DNA from 3 places in the Thermaerobacter sp. PB12/4term genome. Region 2 is predicted to be linked to each of the others. Evidence: riboswitches for the same ligand, from Rfam matches in the RefSeq annotation. Region 2 holds a riboswitch; each other region holds the start of a gene.
What was found. Region 2 has a riboswitch for thiamine pyrophosphate ahead of DYI95_RS06595 (ECF transporter S component). Riboswitches for the same ligand answer to the same signal wherever they lie in the genome.

Region 1: it holds a riboswitch for thiamine pyrophosphate, as region 2 does, so the genes downstream of both, tenA (thiaminase II) here and DYI95_RS06595 (ECF transporter S component) in region 2, are expected to answer to the same signal.
Region 3: it holds a riboswitch for thiamine pyrophosphate, as region 2 does, so the genes downstream of both, thiD (bifunctional hydroxymethylpyrimidine kinase/phosphomethylpyrimidine kinase) here and DYI95_RS06595 (ECF transporter S component) in region 2, are expected to answer to the same signal.

The regions. Positions count from the first base shown of each region.
Region 1 covers NZ_CP048407.1:2,351,757-2,357,601, reverse strand. Annotated here, with positions in the region: gene DYI95_RS09865 (efflux RND transporter periplasmic adaptor subunit) at 1-105, opposite strand, end outside; gene DYI95_RS09860 (ABC transporter permease) at 98-1,315, opposite strand; gene DYI95_RS09855 (hypothetical protein) at 1,312-1,467, opposite strand; gene DYI95_RS09850 (YIP1 family protein) at 1,543-2,328, opposite strand; TPP riboswitch at 2,485-2,601, shown strand; gene tenA (thiaminase II) at 2,699-3,391, shown strand; gene ribD (bifunctional diaminohydroxyphosphoribosylaminopyrimidine deaminase/5-amino-6-(5-phosphoribosylamino)uracil reductase RibD) at 3,914-5,197, shown strand; gene ribH (6,7-dimethyl-8-ribityllumazine synthase) at 5,248-5,715, shown strand.
Region 2 covers NZ_CP048407.1:1,585,835-1,591,679, reverse strand. Annotated here, with positions in the region: gene DYI95_RS06605 (acyl-CoA dehydrogenase family protein) at 1-1,058, opposite strand, end outside; gene DYI95_RS06600 (SDR family oxidoreductase) at 1,237-2,013, shown strand; TPP riboswitch at 2,278-2,397, shown strand; gene DYI95_RS06595 (ECF transporter S component) at 2,564-3,160, shown strand; gene DYI95_RS13085 (ATP-binding cassette domain-containing protein) at 3,177-5,845, shown strand, end outside.
Region 3 covers NZ_CP048407.1:2,333,982-2,339,826, reverse strand. Annotated here, with positions in the region: gene thiM (hydroxyethylthiazole kinase) at 1-103, opposite strand, end outside; gene thiW (energy coupling factor transporter S component ThiW) at 187-789, opposite strand; gene thiD (bifunctional hydroxymethylpyrimidine kinase/phosphomethylpyrimidine kinase) at 786-1,739, opposite strand; TPP riboswitch at 1,879-1,988, opposite strand; gene DYI95_RS09775 (hypothetical protein) at 2,194-2,535, shown strand; gene DYI95_RS09770 (lysine exporter LysO family protein) at 2,532-3,803, shown strand; gene DYI95_RS09765 (Mur ligase family protein) at 4,006-5,845, shown strand, end outside.

The sequences.
Region 1 (5,845 bases), 770 kb from region 2:
GCCGTCTGGATGGCGGGACCGGGCGATGGCCACGCCGACCGTGCCTGCCGCTGCCGCCGCCAGCAGCAGATAGACCACCAACAGCCGCCAAACCCGTCTATTCATAGCGAAGTGCCTCCATGGGGTCGAGGCCCGCCGCCCGCCGTGCCGGGTAGATGCCGCAGACCACCCCGACGAAGAGCGAGAACAGCACCGCCACCACCACGGTGGGAACCGACACCCGCGGCGGCCACCCCGCCAGGGCGGCGATGACCCAGGCCAGTCCGGATCCCAGGCCGATGCCGACGAGCCCTCCCGTCCCGGTGATCAACATCGCCTCGATGAGGAACTGAAGAAGAATGTTGCCGCGCGTGGCCCCCAGGGCCATCCGCAACCCGATCTCCCGGGTGCGTTCGGTGACCGAGACCAGCATGATGTTCATCACGCCGACGCCTCCCACCACCAGGGCGATCCCGGCGATGGACCCGACGACCACCGTCAAGAGGGCGGTCACCTGGCCGATGGCGCCTGCCAGCTCGGACAGGTCCAGGGTGCGGAAGGCGCCGCGCTGACCCGTCACCCGCTCCAGGTGGGCGATGGTGCGCCGGGCAATGACGTCCCGATCCTCGCCCGGTTCCGGCACCACGGCGACGTAGGCGACCACGGGGGACCGGCCCGTCAGGGTGGGCCAGGTGGAGAGGGGGACGTAGCCGCTACCCCGTAATCCTTCCCCTAGTGCCGAGACGAAGCCTGCCAGCGCCGCCGGCACCTGCGAGCGGACGACGCCCGCGACCCGGTAGGGGATGCCGTCGACCCGGATCACCTGCCCCACCACCGCCGCGGGATCCTCACCCGGAAACAGCCGGCCGGCCGCCGTCTCGTCGAGGACGATGACGCGCCGGGCGCCCCGGTCGTCGGCTTCGGCCCAGAACCGCCCGGCGAGGAATTCCAGGGGGTCCGTCAGCGGGTAGGCAAAGGTGGTGCCCGTCACCGTCAGCTCTACCTCTTCGCCCCGGAAGCGGGCGGTGGCGGCGGTCACGTCGGCGGTGACGACCCCGTGCACCCCGGGGAGGCGGCTCACCTGCTCCAGGGTCTGTTCGGTCAAAAGCCCCTGGGAATTGCCCAGTTCGTCGAAGTCTGCGGGGAGGATCTGGACGGCCTGGGCGTCGACGGCCCGCAGGGTGGCGGTGATCCGGTGGCGAGCGCCGTCGCCGATGGCCACGACCGCGATCACCGCCGCGACGCCGATGACCACCCCCAGCATGGTCAGGAAGGTACGGAACTTGTGCGCCCACACCCCTTGCCATGCGGCACGGAACGCCTCCCCAAGACTCAAGCCGGTTCCTCCCCGTCGCGGCCACCCCAACCCGTGCCCGACCATCGGGTCTTCCGCCTGGGGAACATGGCCCGATCGAGTTTCCATCCAACGACGAAGAGAGCCGAGAGGGCCAGTACCGTGAAGATCCACCCGGGAACGCCGACGGGCACCACGTCCGCCTCCTGCTATCGGTGGGCATGGGCTCCCATCGTACGGCCCCAGTGTGCGTCACATGCGCAATGTGCCTACTGGGGCACGCCGCTGCCGGGCACGCCTCCGGGGGCCGCCGGCAAGGTACCGGGGTTCGGCAGCAGGCTCCCCAGCCCGGCGCTGACCACCGCGATCAGCAGCCACCCGGCCACCGCGACGCCGATGCCCCAGCGCGCACTCCGCCGCGCCGCGGCCCCGAGGCCGATCCCCAGCAAGACCGTGCTCCAGAGGGTGAAGAGCTCGACGTGCCCGAAAACTCCGGCCAGAAACGACCCCGGCTCGCCGGGCACGACGACGGCCAGGCTCGTCGGGACCACCCCGGGCATGGCCAGCGGGTCGAACAGGCCGGACGCGACCAGGACCGCCAAGAGCACCGTTCCGAAGACGTGGGGCAGATGGGCATACGCCGTCAGGGAGAAGAGTTGCGAGAAGGGCAAGACCGCCCGCGCGGCGGCTGCCACGATCCACGTCACGGCGGCCGTCATCAGGACATCCAGGAAGGGCCCGAAGAAACCCGACGCCGTCGCGCTCACCATCATCACGGTGCCAGCGAAGGAGGCCACGGCGCTGGGGTCGCCCATCGGATTCCCGGCCTGTCCGGACAGTTCCTCGATCCGGGCAAGCACGACATCCGACGTCGCGGAGGCGACCACCCAGCCGCCCACGGCGCCAATGACGCCGAACAGCAGCAGCGGCATGAACCACGGCTGCTTCGCCGGGAACGCCGCGAAGGTGGCGGTGGGGTTCGCCAGCATCCCGCCCAGCGCCCGCCAGAGGGGCACGGGACGCCGTTCTTCCTGCTCCATGGACGCATCCCCCATCGACGTTGGTCTGCCCACCCCTTTCTAGATCGCGATGGGAGCATCCTGCCACCTGGAAGCGCGTGGGTGAGATGGAGGCCGATTTCCTGCCAGGCCGCCGGCCTCGCGGAGACCCGGGAAGGAGTGTAGGGCGCCGTGGGGTATGAATACCCCTAAAGAGACCGCGGGGGGAGTCCGGGGCAACCGGGCTGAGAGGGCGACTGGGACGGCGTCGCCGACCCCCATCACCGGATCCGGATCATGCCGGCGTCGGGAATGCGGTCGCATGGCGAGCCAATCACCGCTCCATCGCCTGCTTCCCGCCGCCGAGCCCTTCGGCGGCGTTTCCTTTTCCCGAGTTCGACCATGGAGGAAGGGGGCATCAGGACGAGTGGTCACCGATGCAGGCGGAACCGCACCGTTTCACCAGCAGCTGGAGGAACGCAGCCGGCCCGTATGGGATGCGATCTTCGAGCTTCCCTTCGTCCGCGAAGTGGGGGACGGGACGCTGGCGCTGGAGAGATTTGCCAATTTCATCGCCCAAGACGTGCTCTATTTGGATCAGTTCGCCCGGGTCCTGGCCCGGGGGGCGACGCTGGCGGACACGCCGGTAACCCGCGAGATGTTCCTCCGCCACGCGGCCAACGTGGGGCGGGTCGAGGAGCGGCTGCATGAGGACCTGGCGCCACGCATCGGCTTGGACGTGGAAGCGGTCAGGCAACAGGAACCCGCGCCGGTCACCGTGGCGTACACCGATCACTTGCTCCGGGTGGCCCATACGGGCACGTTGGGGGAACTGGTCGCCGCGGTCCTTCCCTGTTACTGGGTCTACGCCCGGGTCGGCGAACGGCTGGCACGCCGGCTGCCCGACCACGATGTGTACCGGCAGTGGATTCTCGCGTATGCCAGTCCGGAATTCCACCGCAGCGTGGACGAACAGCTGGCCCTCGTGGACCGCCTGGCCACCTTGGCCGGTGCTGACGAGCGCCGCCTGATGCATCAATGGTTCCTGCGCAGCTTGCGATACGAGTGGATGTTCTGGGACCAGGCCTATCGGACCCTCCGCTGGCCCGTGGCCCCGTGATTCAGGGGCGGGAGGATTCCGGGCCGGCGCGGCGAATACGGCCATCGCGGCAGATTGTGACTCGCTTCACAAACCCGATTGATTGTGGAAAGGTCGTTCCATGTCTCCTTCGGGGCAGGGTGAGGTCGCCGGTCCGTACGAGCCGGAGGCGGCGACCAATTCCCGACCGGCGGTGATGCGTGGCGCCCCTGGCGCCACGACGAGCCCGCGAGCCGCCGGGGCGGCTTCTCCGATGCCGCTCGGGGCAGGAGCCGGTGCGATCCCGGCGCCGACGGTACAGTCCGGATGGGAGAAGGAGGCAGGGGCTGAGGCTGCCCGCGTCGACCGGTCAGTCCACGGTTCCCCCTTCGTCCCCTTCGTGCGGTCCCGACAGCACCTGAGGCTTTGGGGCCCATCCCATTCTTTCCCCATCTCCCTGCTCCCGAGGAGGTTGGCTGGGAACGGTGCGCGTCCGCCCGGCTGGTCGGGTGTCGCAGGCCCGTCAGGGCGGGCCGCCGGTCCTGCCGCCAGGGGGTGAGGTGCGTGACGCCGTCCATCGCCGGGACCGGTGGCCGGGGAGCCCCGCCAGCGGGTGAGCCCTCCGGCGTCCTCGCCGCTTGCCGTCGTGACGACTGGCCGGTGACCGACCGGGCGTTCATGCGTCGTGCCTTGCGGCTGGCCGCCCGGGCCCGCGGCCGGACCCATCCCAATCCCATTGTCGGTGCCGTGATCGTCCGGGACGGGGAGGTGGTCGGGGAAGGCTTTCACCGGCGGGCGGGAGAGCCCCACGCCGAGATCGAGGCCCTCCGGACGGCGGGTGAACGGGCGCGGGGAGCTACCCTCTACGTCACGCTGGAGCCCTGCTGCCATTACGGCCGCACCCCGCCGTGTACCGGTGCCATCATGGCGGCAGGCGTCCGCCGGGTGGTGGTGGCCATGGTGGATCCGGACCCGCGGGTGGCCGGTCGCGGGATCGCGGCGCTGGCGGCCGCCGGCATCGAAGTCGCCGTCGGGCTGGAAGAGGAAGCCGCCCGGCGACTGAATGAGGCGTATATCGTCCACCGGCGGCTGGGCCGCCCCATGGTCACGGCGAAGTACGCCATGACGCTGGACGGGCGCATCGCCACCGCCCGGGGCGACAGCCGCTGGGTCACCGGGATCCGCGCCCGGCGGTGGGCCCACCGGTTACGGGACCGGGTGGACGCCATCCTGGTCGGGGTCGGCACGGTCCTCGCCGACGATCCGCTGCTGACCGTCCGCCTCCATCCGGGCGGCCGGGATCCCCTGCGCATCGTCCTCGACAGTCACGCCCGCACACCTCCCACGGCCCGCGTGGTTCAGGTGGCCCGTCTGTCGCCGGCGCCAACCTGGGTGGCCGTCACCCCCGGCGCACCGGCCGCGCGGGTCCGGGGCCTGGAAGAGGCGGGGGCACGGATCGTCACCCTCCCCGCCGGGCCGGATGGCCGGGTCTCCCTCCCCCACCTGCTGCGGCTTTTGGCCGCGGAGGGCGTCGTCCACCTGCTGGTGGAAGGAGGCGCCACCGTGCACGGGGCGTTCTTCGGCGCACGGCTGGTGGACCGCGTCGTGGCGCTGGTGGCCCCCAAGCTGGCCGGCGGGGCGGAGGCGCCCGGGCCCATCGCCGGGCCCGGAGTGGAGCGGATGGCCGACGCGCCCGTGCTCCGCCGGGTTTTCGCCCGGCGGCTGGGCAGCGACTGGCTCATCGGCGGCTATCTGTATGATCCCACGAGCCCGGAAGAGACCGGCGGGGACCCGGCCGGCGGGAGGGGGGCGAGCGGGGGGAGGGGATGTGCGGACGGCCCGTCGTGAACGTCCCCGGCGCGGCCGCCACGGTCCGGCCGGGCAGGAGGTGACAACCAATGGCCGTCTACGAGGGAACGTTGAATCCTGCGGGCGTTCGCCTTGCCGTGGTCGTGGCGCGGTACAACCGGCCGGTGACGGCCGCCCTCTTGGCCGGGGCGCAGGACGCGCTGCGCCGCCAGGGGGTACCGGCCGAGGCGGTCGACGTCGTGTGGGTGCCCGGTTCCTTCGAGCTGCCCGTGACGGCCCGGCGCCTGGCGGCGTCGGGCCGCTATCACGCCATCGTGGCCCTGGGGGCTGTCCTGAAGGGGGAGACGGCCCACTTCGAATACGTGGCCGGTGCCGCGGCCCAGGGGCTGTTACAGGCGGGTCTGTCGACGGGCGTGCCGGTGATCTTCGGCGTCCTGACCTGTGAGACGCTGGAACAAGCGCTGGACCGCACGGGCCTGCGAGCCGGCGATCGCGGGGCCGAGGCCGCCCTGGCGGCCCTGGAGATGGCCAACCTGTTCCGCAGCTTGCCGGATTAGGTGGTACCTTAACTTGACATCCCGCTAAGTCTGAGGATATATTCCAATTGCTTGTTAGCACTCGTCGTTCTCATCTGCTAACAGGCCGGCCCCAACGGGCCGGTCACCTTCAAAGCGCCTTCCAACGAGG
Region 2 (5,845 bases):
AGGGCTCCGTGCACCTGCAGGGCGCGGTCCACCACGCGGTGGAGGACCTGGGCCCCGAAGAACTTGATCAGCGAGATCTCCTTGCGGGCATCGAGCCCCTGATCCATGCGCCAGGCCGCATACAGGGTCAAGAGGCGTGCCGCCTGGATCTCGGCGTAGGAGTCGGCCACGAAGTTCTGGATGGTCTGGAACTCTGCCAGCTTCTGGCCGCGGGTCTCCCGGGTCAGGGCCCGCCGCACCATCAGCTCGAAGCTGCGGTTCATCACGCCGATCCAGCGCATGGCATGGGTGATCCGCCCGGGGCCCAGGCGGGCCTGGGCGATGCGGAAGCCCTCTCCCACGGGCCCCAGGGTGTTCTCCACGGGCACGCGGCAGTCCTCGAGGACGATCTCGTCGTGGGTGCCCAGGCCACCCCCATCGTCCATCACGGGGATCTGGCGGACGATGCGGAAGCCAGGCGTGTCCGTAGGCACGATGATCATGGTGGCCCGCTGGTGGGGCGGCGCGCCGGGGTCGGTGACGGCCATGACGATGGCAAAGGCCGACCGGGAGGCGTTGGTGATGAACCACTTGTGGCCGTTGATCACCCAGTGGTCGCCGTCGCGCACCGCCCGGGTCCGGATGGTGGTGGGATCGGAACCCGACACCTCCGGTTCGGTCATGGCGAAGCAGCTATCGATCTCGCCGGCCAGGTTGGGCTTGAGGAACCGTTCCTTCTGCTCGGGCGTGCCGAACATCCAGAGGATCTCCTGGTTGCCGGTGTCCGGGGCGCTGGTTCCGAAGGCCCGCGGCGCCAGGGGGCTCCGCCCCAGGATCTCGTTCATCAGCGCCAGGGTCACCATGCCCATGCCCAGGCCCCCGGCCTCCCTGGGCATGTGGGGGGCCCAGAGCCCCGCCTCCTTCACCGCCTGCTGGATGGCCTTCATGCGCTCTTCGGGCAGCGTGCCGGTCCGGAAGAACTCGGCCTCGGCCGGGTAGACGTGCTCGTCCATGATGGCGCGGGTGCGTTCCAGGACGGCTTCCTGCTCGGGGGTCGGCCGGAAATCGTACACGAGCATCACCCCGGTGGCGCTTCGCGCAGCGGGCCCTCGCCCGAACCGCCGCCTTCCGGCGGGCGGGCCGCCCGGCGGTAGGAGTTGGCTTCGCTGCCGAGAAGGAAATACCTGCATGCCCGGCGCCGGCCGGGTGGCGGCCCGTCTCCGGCCGCCCGGCCGGGTGGAAGGAGGCGGCCGTCACGTGGGCGTTCTCGATCGTTTCCGGCTGGACGGGAAAGTGGCCCTGGTCACCGGAGGCAGCCGCGGCCTGGGCCTTCAGATCGCCCAGGGTCTGGGGGAGGCCGGGGCGGCCGTGGCGATCACGGCCCGCAAGGAGGAGGGCCTGCGCGAAGCGGAGGAGCAGCTGCGCTCCCAGGGGATCCGGTGCCTGGCCCTGCGCTGCGACGTGACCGACTACGACCAGGTGGTGGCCACCGTCAACCAGGTGGTCGAAGCCCTGGGTGGCCTGGACATCCTGGTCAACAACGCGGGGGCCACCTGGGGCGCCCCCCTGTTCGAGATCCCCCTGGAAGCCTGGGACAAGGTGATCCGGACGAACCTGCACGGCACCTTCTACATGAGCCGCGAGGCGGCCCGGGTGATGGTGGACCGGGGCCGGGGAGGCCGGATCATCAACGTCGCCTCGGTGGCAGGCCTGCGGGGCAGCGACCCGCGGGTGATGCAGACCCTGCCCTACAACACCTCCAAGGCCGGGGTGATCAACTTCACCCGCGACCTGGCGGCCAAGCTGGCGGAATACGGCATCACGGTGAACTGCATCGCGCCCGGGTTCTTCCCGACCAAGATGACCCGGGGCATCCTGGCCCAGTACCGGCCCCTCATCGAGCAGTCCGTTCCCCTGCGGCGGCTGGGCGGCGAGCGGGACCTGCAGGGCGCGGTGCTGCTGTTCGCGTCCGAGGCCGGGTCCTACATCACGGGCCAGGTCCTGGCCATCGACGGGGGGATCACGGCCGTCTGAGGGCGCGGGCGGCCGGCGGCGGCCGGGCCTGAAAGCCCGGTGGGCGGGGGGGCCCGGGCGGCGTCCCCGGCGGCGGGTGGCACGCACCGCCGGCACCGCCCGGGAGGGGCACGGCCGCGAGGACGCGGGCCAAGGAACACGGGCCCGGAGGGCCGGGACCGCTCCAGACCGCCCGCCCCCACTTCCCGTCCCGGCCCGGAGCCTGGCCGCCGTTGACGCCCGCCGTGCCCGGGCCTATGATCAGGGTGAACAAGACCATCGGGAAGTCGGTACCGGGGGTGCCCTCACGGGCTGAGAAGCGCCGGGAGCCGGGACGCGGCACCGCGCTACCCTTCGGACTCGATCCGGGTCATACCGGCGTGAGGAAGGTACCGCATGACCGCCTGGGGCGGCTTCACGCGACCCACCTCCAGCCGGGGGTGGGTTTTCTTTCCTCTGCCTCCCGCCGGACCGGAACGGGCAGGTTCTCCCTGCCATCCCGGCCGGGGGGTGCGCCTCGCCGGCCCCGCGAGCCCCCGGTTCCGTCCCGGAACCGCAAGGGGGGCTCGCCATGGCCGGTTCGTCCCGTCACCTGCAGTTCCGCGAGATCGTGATCCTCACGTTCATCGCGGCCGCCTGTTCCGTGGTGTTCATCAACGCCTGGGGGTTGTGGTCGCTGGCCCAGGCCGTCCATCCCGTCCTGGCCGAAACCACCTACGGCATCTGGTTTGTCGCCAGCACCCTGGCCGCCTACATCATCCAGAAGCCGGGGGTGGCCTTCGTGGCGGAGCTGGCTGCGGCCGCGGGCGAGCTGGTCCTGGGCAGCCCGGACGTGCTCTGGGTGCTGCTGTACGGTGGGCTGCAGGGGCTGGGGGCCGAGGCGGCCTTCGCCCTGCTCCGCTACCGGCGGTTCGACCTGCCGGTGCTGGCGCTGTCCGGCGCCCTGGCCGCCGTCGCCAGCATCCCGCTGGATGCCGTCACGGGGTACTTCACCGGCATGCAGCCGGGCGTGCTGGCGGGCGCGGTGGCCGTACGGCTGCTCAGCGGCGCCGTGGTGGCCGGTGTCTTCACCAAGGTGCTGGTCGACGGCCTGGCCCGCACCGGGGCCCTCAACGGCTTTGCCGTGGTGAGGAACCGGCGGGACCGGGGCGCAGGGCTGGCGGGCTGAGATGGGGCGGCATGCGGTGCGGTCGGGCGCCCCGGCGGGCCCGGCGGCCAACCCCCCAGCGGCCACCCCTGGGCCGGCCGGCGGCTCGACCCCGAACCCGGTGTCCCCGGGCCAGGGGCTGCCGGAGCCGTCGCGGGCGGCGGCTGCCTGCCGCGATCTGACCATCCGCTACCCGGACCGGCGCGACCCGGCCCTGCGGGGCGTGAGCCTGTCCATACCCGCCGGGCAACGGGTGCTGCTCCTGGGCCCCAGCGGCTCCGGTAAGAGCACCCTGGCGCTGGCCCTGGCCGGGTTGATCCCGGCCGTGGTGGAGGCCGAGGTGAAGGGGATCCTGGAACCGGCGCGGCAGGCCGGCGTGCTCTTCCAGGACCCCGAGGCCCAGTTCTGCCTGTTCACCGTGGACGAAGAGGTGGCGTTCGGCCTCGAGAACCGGTGCGTGCCGCCGGCGGCCATGCCGGCCCGGGTGGCCCGGGCGCTGGCGGCCACGGGCCTCGACGTTCCCTTCGGGCACCCGATCCACGCCCTCTCGGGCGGGCAGAAGCAGCGCCTGGCCCTGGCGGCAGTGCTGGCGCTGGAGCCGGACATGCTCATCCTGGATGAGCCCACGGCCCAGCTGGATCCGGCAGGGCGGGCCCTGGTGCTGGAAAACCTCTACGGCCTGGGGCGGCAGGTCACCGTCCTGGTGGTCGAGCACAACCTGGACGGGGTGGTGGACTGGGTCGACCGCGTGGTGCTGCTCGGCCCCTCGGGCACCCTCCTGGCCGACGGCCCGCCGGACCGGGTCCTGGCTGAGCAGCGGGCCGCCCTGGACGCCTTCGGCATCTGGCGGCCCCGCTCCTGGGGCCCCTTCTGGGTACCCCAGGTAGAGGCGTTCCGCCGGTCCGCGCCGCCCGCCGCCCTACCCGGTGCCGCCTCCGGCCGGGCGTCCGGCCCGGCGCCGGCGGGAACGGAGTGGACCGGCGCGGGCGAGCAGTCCCTGGGCGCCCCAGCCATCGCACCGCAGGCGGAGGTGCCTTCCAGTCTGGACGGGGCAGCCTCCCCAGGCTCTGGCCCAGGCTCCGCGGGGGCGGCGGCCGGCTTCCCCGGAGCGAGGAACGGGCCCGGCGCGCTCCCGGGCCGGTCCGCCCTGCCCCTGGTGCGGATGGAGGGCGTCACCGCAGCCCACGGCTCGCGCACCGTCTGGTCGGGGGTCAGCCTGACCCTCCGGCCGGGGGAGTGGGTGGCCGTACTGGGCGCCAACGGCAGCGGCAAGTCGACCTTCCTGCAGGTGGCCGCGGGCCTGCAACCGCCCGCCGCCGGCCGGGTCGTCCACGGGCCGGCCCTCAAGGGGCGGCCCGGCGAGACCGCCCGGATCGGCTTCGTGTTCCAGAACCCCGAGCACCAGTTCGTCACGGACACCGTGCACGACGAGATCGCCCTGGGCGGGCGGCTCGCAGGTGTGCCGGAGGCGGAGCTGGCAGCCCGGGTGAAGGCCCTGATCCAGCGATTCGGGCTGGAGGGGCTGGAGGCCGTTCATCCCTACACCCTCTCCCAGGGCCAGAAGCGGCGCCTCAGCGTGGCCAGCATGCTGGTGGTGCCGCGGCCGCTGCTTTTCCTGGACGAACCCACCTTCGGCCAGGACGCCCGCACGGCGGCCGCCCTCCTAGGGGAACTCATGGAAGTGTACCGGCAGGGAACCACCCTGGTCATGGCCACCCACGACCTGGAGCTGGCGCTGGCCGTGGCGACCCGGGTGCTGGTCTTCGGCCAGGGCCGGCTGCTCTATGACGGCCCGCCGGCAGGCCTGGCGGACGACCCGGCCGCGGCGGCCGCCGCCGGGCTGAGGGGCCTGGCGGGCCCGGGGACGGTTCCCGGCGACGGGGTGGCGCCCCCGGGACGGCCGCCGGCCTGCCCAGGCCGGCGCGCGGCGGCAGGCTCCGGCCCGTCCCGGGCGGATCGACCTTCGCCGGGGGGCCCGCCGGCGGGGTCGCCGGAACCCGGGCCGGCGGAGGCCGGCGCAGGGACCCCGGGCGCGCTGCCCGGGGCCGGTGGGCGGTCCTGGCTGGGGCGGGTTCATCCGGCGTGGAAGCTGGCGGCCCACCTGGCTGCTGCCGCCCTGGTGCTGGCGACGGGCGATCCGGCGGCGCTGGCCCTGCTGCTGGCGGTGCCCTTGCTGCTGGGCTGGATTCTGGGCGGGCTGGGACTCCGGCGCTGGCTGGTGTCCATGGCGCCCTTCGTCCTGGTGGCCGCCACCCGCATCTGGACGCTGGGCGCCTTCGGCCGAGGCGAGCACGTGGTGGGGCAGGTGCTCTGGTACCGGTTCACGGCCGAGGGACTGGAACACGGGCTGGTGGTGGGCCTGCGCCTGCTCACCCTGGGTGCCCTGGGCGTGCTCTACGCCCGTACCACCGGCCTCAGCGAGCTGGTGCTGGGCCTGGTCCAGCAGTGGCGGCTGAGCCCCCGCTGGGCTTACGGCCTCCTGGCGGCCCTGCGCTTCGTGCCGCTGTTTCAGGAAGAGCTCGGCCGGGTGCGCCAGGCCTTCCGGGTACGGGGCCTGCTCGAGCGGGGTCCCGCCGGGCGCCTGCGGGCCCTCTATCGGTATAGCCTGGCTCTGCTGGTCCACGCCATCCGCACGGCCGAGGTAGTGGCCGTGGCCCTCCAGGCCCGGGGCTTCGACGGCAGCCGCCACCGCACGTACTATCGCAC
Region 3 (5,845 bases), 750 kb from region 2:
GGCGGATCCGGGCTAGAACCCGGGCAGCTTCCTCCTCCCAGGTTCCGGGGGTGAAGGGGGTGAACGCTTCCGGCGCCTGCGGCTGGGGAGCGCCCGCCGTCATGGGGATCCCTCCTTTGCCATACCCGGGCAACCCGCCTGGCCCCGGCGCTCCCACCGGCCCGGGGACCCGGCGGAGCCGGGTTATTACGGTTCGCCGTGGGGGGAGCGCGGTCCCCCGCGGCGGGAGCGCGGGCTCTGGGAGCCTTCACGACCCGGGGCGGGAACCGGCTCCCCGTCGCTCTCCCGGGCCGGGGCGGGGAGCCAGCGCAGCAGCAGGCCTCCCACCAGGGCGCCCAGCAAGCTGCTGAGGGTGAAAGGGACCACGTAGAAGAACCAGGCCGCCTCTGCCTGGCCCAGCAGCCACCGGGCCACGGGGAAGGCGGCCAGGCCGCCCACCAGCCCTGTGCCCACCACCTCGCCCGCCATGGCCGCGGCGGGGCGCCGGGCGGCCCGGTAGGCGAGACCGGCCAGGGCGGCGCCGAAGAGGCTGCCCGGGAAGGCCAGCAGGGTGCCCAGCCCCAGCAGGTTGCGCAGGAGGCTGATGAGGAACGCCACGGTCACGGCGCCCGCCGGGCCGAACCAGGCGGCGGCCAGCACGTTGACGGCATGCTGCACCGGCGTGGCGGTGGCCACCCCCACCGGGACTCGGACCATGCCGGCCAGGACGGTGCCCAGGGCGATCAGCATGGCGGCCCGGACCAGCCGCCGGGTGCGGCCGGGGGGTGCGGTGGGCTGAGGTGCCGTCACCCCTCCTCACCGCCTTCGGCCGGCCGGCCCGGCGCATCAGCTGCCCCGGATGCGGCCTCCCAGGGGTAAAAGGAGCAGGTGGGGCCGTGGCCGCGGCCGATGGCGGGGGCATGGCGGATGGCCCCGGTGATGTAAACCTTGGCGGCTTGCAGGGCGTCCAGCACCCCGTACCCCCTGGCCAGGTAGGCGGTGATGGCGGCCGAGAAGGTGCAGCCGGTGCCGTGGGTCGAGCGGGTGGCGATGCGAGGCGCCCGCAGCAGGTGCCATTCCCGACCGTCGTAGACCACGTCCACGGCCTCGGCGGAATCTTCCGCCACGTGACCGCCCTTGACTACCACCCAGGCCGGCCCCAGCCCGTGGAGGACCTGGGCCGCCCGGCGGGCGTCGTCCAGCGTCCGGATGGGGACGCCGGCCAGTTCCTCCGCCTCGTGGCGGTTCGGCGTGATCACCGTCGCCAGCGGCAGGAGCAGCCGCCGCACCGCCTCCCGGGCCGGTTCGTCCAGGAGGGGGGCGCCGCTCTTGGCGATCATCACCGGGTCGACCACCAGGGGGAAGGGACCCAGCCGGTCCCGCCAGTAGCCGATGCGCTCGGCCACGGCCTCCACGATGGCGGTGGTGCCCAGCATGCCCGTCTTGGCGGCGTCGGTGCCGATGTCGTCCAGCACGGCGTCGATCTGGGCGGCCACCATCTCGGGGGGGACCAGGTGGACGTCCCGCACCCCCTCGGTGTTCTGGGCCGTCAGGGCGGTGATGGCCGAGGTGCCGAAGACCCGCAGAGCGTTGAAGGTCTTCAGGTCCGCCTGGATCCCCGCGCCGCCGCCGCTGTCGGAGCCGGCGATGGTCATGGCTCGGGGCGGGGGGGCCTGCGGTGGGGTGCCCGGGCCGGGCGCATGCGGGCGGGGAGCACCCGGACGGGGCGCACCGGGACGGGACTCAGCAGGGGTGGGCATGGTGGATCGCTCCCTTCCCACGGGTGGTGCGGGCTGGCGCGGGCGGGTGCCGCGGCAGGGCAGGGTGCGGCCGGCAACGAAAAGGGGCCGCGGGACGAACGCGGCCCAGGCGCCAGGAAGCGATCCAGAAGCTTCGTTGGAGCGGGACCGCACCGTTCCCTCCGGTGGCATTACCCACGTCAGGTTCGAGGGGTTCGAGCCGGTTGGCTCGTCTCAGCCGGCGTGGCGCCAGCACCCCCACGGTGCTACCATCATCTCCAGTATCCGGCCCGCGCCTGAGCAGGTCAACGGGGTGCCCGCCAGCCCTCCCGCGGAAGATCCGGCGCCAGAGATCCGGCGCCAGAGGGTGTCGGGGAAGGGACCTCGGTCCGCGGCCGGCCCGGGCCAAGGGCGGTCCCGCTTAGCGGCGGTGCCGGGCGTGGACACGAAAGCAGGGAGAAACGGGGGAACCAGCTTGCGCGAGCGATTGAAGCCGGTGGTCCGGGCGATGGCCCTGGGGCTGTTTGTGGTGATCGCCGCCCTGTGGCAGCGCCGCACGGGCGGATCGGTGGCCGGGCTGCTGGGGATGACGGTGTCCCTCGCCGGCGTCATCCTGCTGGGCGCCCTGGGGTTTGCGCGGCTCATGGGCGTGCTTGAGAGCGGCAGGCGTACCCGTGCCACCGGCGAAAGGGCCGGTCCCGCCAGCCGCCACGCGGGCGCCGCGAGCAGGGGTTCTTCGGGTGGAACGCGCTGGCCCGGGGCAAGCGAAAAGGAGCCCGCCCGCGGGAGCCTAGGCAAGGAGCGAGGTCGCCCGTGACCGCGGTGCTGGTGGCCCTGGCTGCCGGCATGGCGGCGGGGTTGAGCGGCCTCGGCAACCGGATTCCGGCGGCCTGGTGGAATGCGGCATCGCGCTGGACCCTGCGGATGCTGCTTTTCCTCATGGGCCTGCGGCTTGGCCTTGACCCGCAGGTGGGGTCCGGGCTGGCCCGGCTGGGCGGCCGGGCTGCGACCTTTGCCGTGGCCACGGCAGGAGGGGCCCTGCTGGCGGGACTGCTCGGTTGGGCGCTGGGGGCCGCCTTCCGCGCCCGCACCGCCTCGCGCCGGTCCGGCCGGGCCGGCGCCGAGCCCGGTGAGGTGCGCAGTCGAACCCGGCCCCGTCCCTTCGAGCGCTCTGGGAAGGCGGCGGGCCCGCACCTGATCCCTCCGGATCGCGCCGCCCAGGGGAGTCTCGCCCCCGAGGGAAAGACCGCTCGGCAGGACCCGATCCGTCGCGATCCCGGCGCCGCGGGGCAGGCCGCGGCCGCCGCGGACCCTGGCCGACCCGGCGAAGCCCTGCGCCTCAGCGCGGCAGCCGTCCTGGCGGTCGTGGGCGGGTGGCTGGCGGGGGGCGGGTTCGTCCACTGGGCGGGCGGCCTGGTGGACGGCGGTGCCGGGGCGGCGATGGCCGAGGGGACGGCAGCGATGGCCGGTGGGAAGGCGGCCATGGCCGGAGAAACGGCGGCGATGGCCGCCGGGGCGGCCGCGTCGCCCCAGCTGGTGGCCACCGCCGGGCGGCTGGCGACGGCCGGTTCCGGATACGCCCTGATCCTGCTCATGGTGCTCTACGGCTGCGAGTTCGGACGCCAGTGGCCGGCCACCCGGGAGAGCCTCCGGGCCGTTCGGGGGAAGGCCCTCCTGCTGCCCCTCCTGGGCGGGATGGGCAGCCTGGCCGGGGGCTGGCTGGCGGGCCGGCTGACCGGCGAGCCGCCCGCCCTGGCCCTGGCCGTGGCGGCCGCCTTTGGCTGGTACAGCATGGCAGGGGTACTGGTGGCCCAGCTGTGGGGACCGGCCGCCGGCGCCTTAGCCTTCCTGGCCAACGTGCTGCGGGAGCTTTTGACGGTGGTGGCGGTGCCCTTTCTGGCGCGCCTGGCAGGCCGGCGGAGCTGGCTCGCCGTCCTGCCGGGCGGCGCCACCACCATGGACACCACCCTGCCCATCATCGCCGCGGCGGCGCGGGATGCGGGCACCACGGCCCTGGCCTTCGTCCACGGGCTCATCCTCACCCTGCTGGCCCCCGCCCTGATCAGCTGGCTGGCGGGCTTTTAAGCCCTTGCCGGTCAAGGCCCCTGTTTTCAGTTTCCAGCGCCACCCACCCCCCGGTCCGGGACCCCGTTTGTCGGGTCCCCCGCTTGTCGGGGACCCCGTTGCCCAGCTTTTCCCTTACTCCGTTGCGCCCTCCGTGACACCTGCCCGGGGCATGCGACATACGCCTATCGGGGAACCCCAAACGGGGGGGCGAACAAGGACCATGGCGCTGGACGTTGGCCAACTGCTGGCAGGGCTGCGTTTTCATCTGACGGGTGATCCCCTTCCCCCACGGGTCGGTGAGATCCGCTCCCACTCCGCTCGGGTGGAACCCGGCGACCTGTTCGTCGCCATCCCCGGCCGCCGCCATGACGGCGCCGCCTTCGCCGGAGAGGCACTGCGCCGCGGCGCGCGGGTGGTGATGGCCCAACAGCCCCCGGCCCAGACGCTGCCTCCCGGTGTCAGCTGGCTTGAGGTGCCCTGTGCCCGCTCGGCCCTCTCTCGCCTGGCGGCCAATCGCTACGGCCACCCGTCCCGCCAGCTGGTGGTGGTGGGCGTCACCGGGACCACCGGCAAGACGACCACCACCCTGCTGCTCTACCACCTTTTGAGCGCCGCGGGGATCCCGACGGGCCTTATCGGGTCGCTGGAGGTGCGCGCCGGCGGCCACCGTGGCCCCGGCAACCTGACCACTCCCGACCCCCTCGACCTGCACCGCTACCTGCGGGCCATGGTCGACGCCGGCTGTCGGGTGGCGGTGATGGAGGTCTCATCCCAGGGCGTCGACCAGCGACGGGTCGACGACGTGGCCTTCGATCTGGGCGTGGTGACCAATCTGGCCCCCCTGGAGCACCTGGAATACCACCCCACCTACGAGCACTACGCCGCGGCCAAGGGGCGGTTCGTCGCCATGGTCCCGCCCGACGGCGGGATGCTGATGCACGAGGGGGAGGCCGCCTTGCGCCTCGGTCCTTATGCCCAGGCGCCGGTGGTCCTGTTTGGGCGCGGGCCCGAGAGCGCCCTACGCCTTATGGAGGAAAGAGTCGCTGCGGCCGATTCCCCGTTCCCTAGCCAAGGGCCGTCCGCCCTCTGGACGAACCGGCTGCGCCTGCGGCTGCCGTCGGCTTGGCCGCCGGGGCCCACCGGGCGCCTAGGGCAGGTTCTGACTGGCCTGGTTCCTTGGCCGGCTGGTTGGCTCCACGCTGCCGATGGGCATAGCGTGGCGTCGGATCTCGAGGTGTGGTTGAAGACGCAGATGCTGGGCCCCCACCACGCCTTGAACGCCGTGGCGGCGGTGGGAGCGGCCCTGTGGCTTGGCCTAGGCCTCGCCCTGGTGGCGCGCGCCTTGTCCTCTTTCGCTGCACCGCGACGCCGTACCCAAGTCTTGATGCGTCAACCCTTCACCGTGATCGACGATACGGTCGGCCGACCGGATAGCCTGGCCGCCTGTTTTGCCGTTGCGGCCCAGATCCCCCACCGCCGAATGGCCGTGGTCTACGCGGTCCGGGGCGGTCGGGGTGAGGCGATCAACTACGCCAACGGGTTGCAGCTGGCCTGCGAGGCCCGGCGGTTTAAAGCCACGGTTGTCGTCACGGCCAGCGCTGGAGACACGTCGGCCCGGGACATGGTGCGGCCGGCCGAATGGGAAGCATGCCTGGCCGGACTTAAGGCGGGCGGTCTCGAGCGGCCCCAGGTCTCCACCTTTGCCCGGCTGGGGGATGCGGTGGCGGCGGCCGTGTCCCGGCTGGGTGAAGGGGATCTGCTTTTGCTTCTCGGAGCCCAGGGGATGGACGCGGGCGCCTTCTACCTGAAACAGATTCTCAAGGAAACCCGTCGAGTTTCCTGGGCGGGTCCAGCCCAACCCTCCGGTTCCAGCCAGGACGGACTTGGCTCCGCGGCCAGGGCCGGGGCGCCGGTCGTCACCCATCCCGCGGCAAATCATGCCCGAAGCGACCGCCTCCCCGCCCCCCTGACCGCCGCTGGGGCGGTGGCGGGCTCAGCGGGCGCCCTTGGGATCAGGTCCTTCGACCCCGTTCGTCCCGTGTTGACACCGGAGCCCCTTG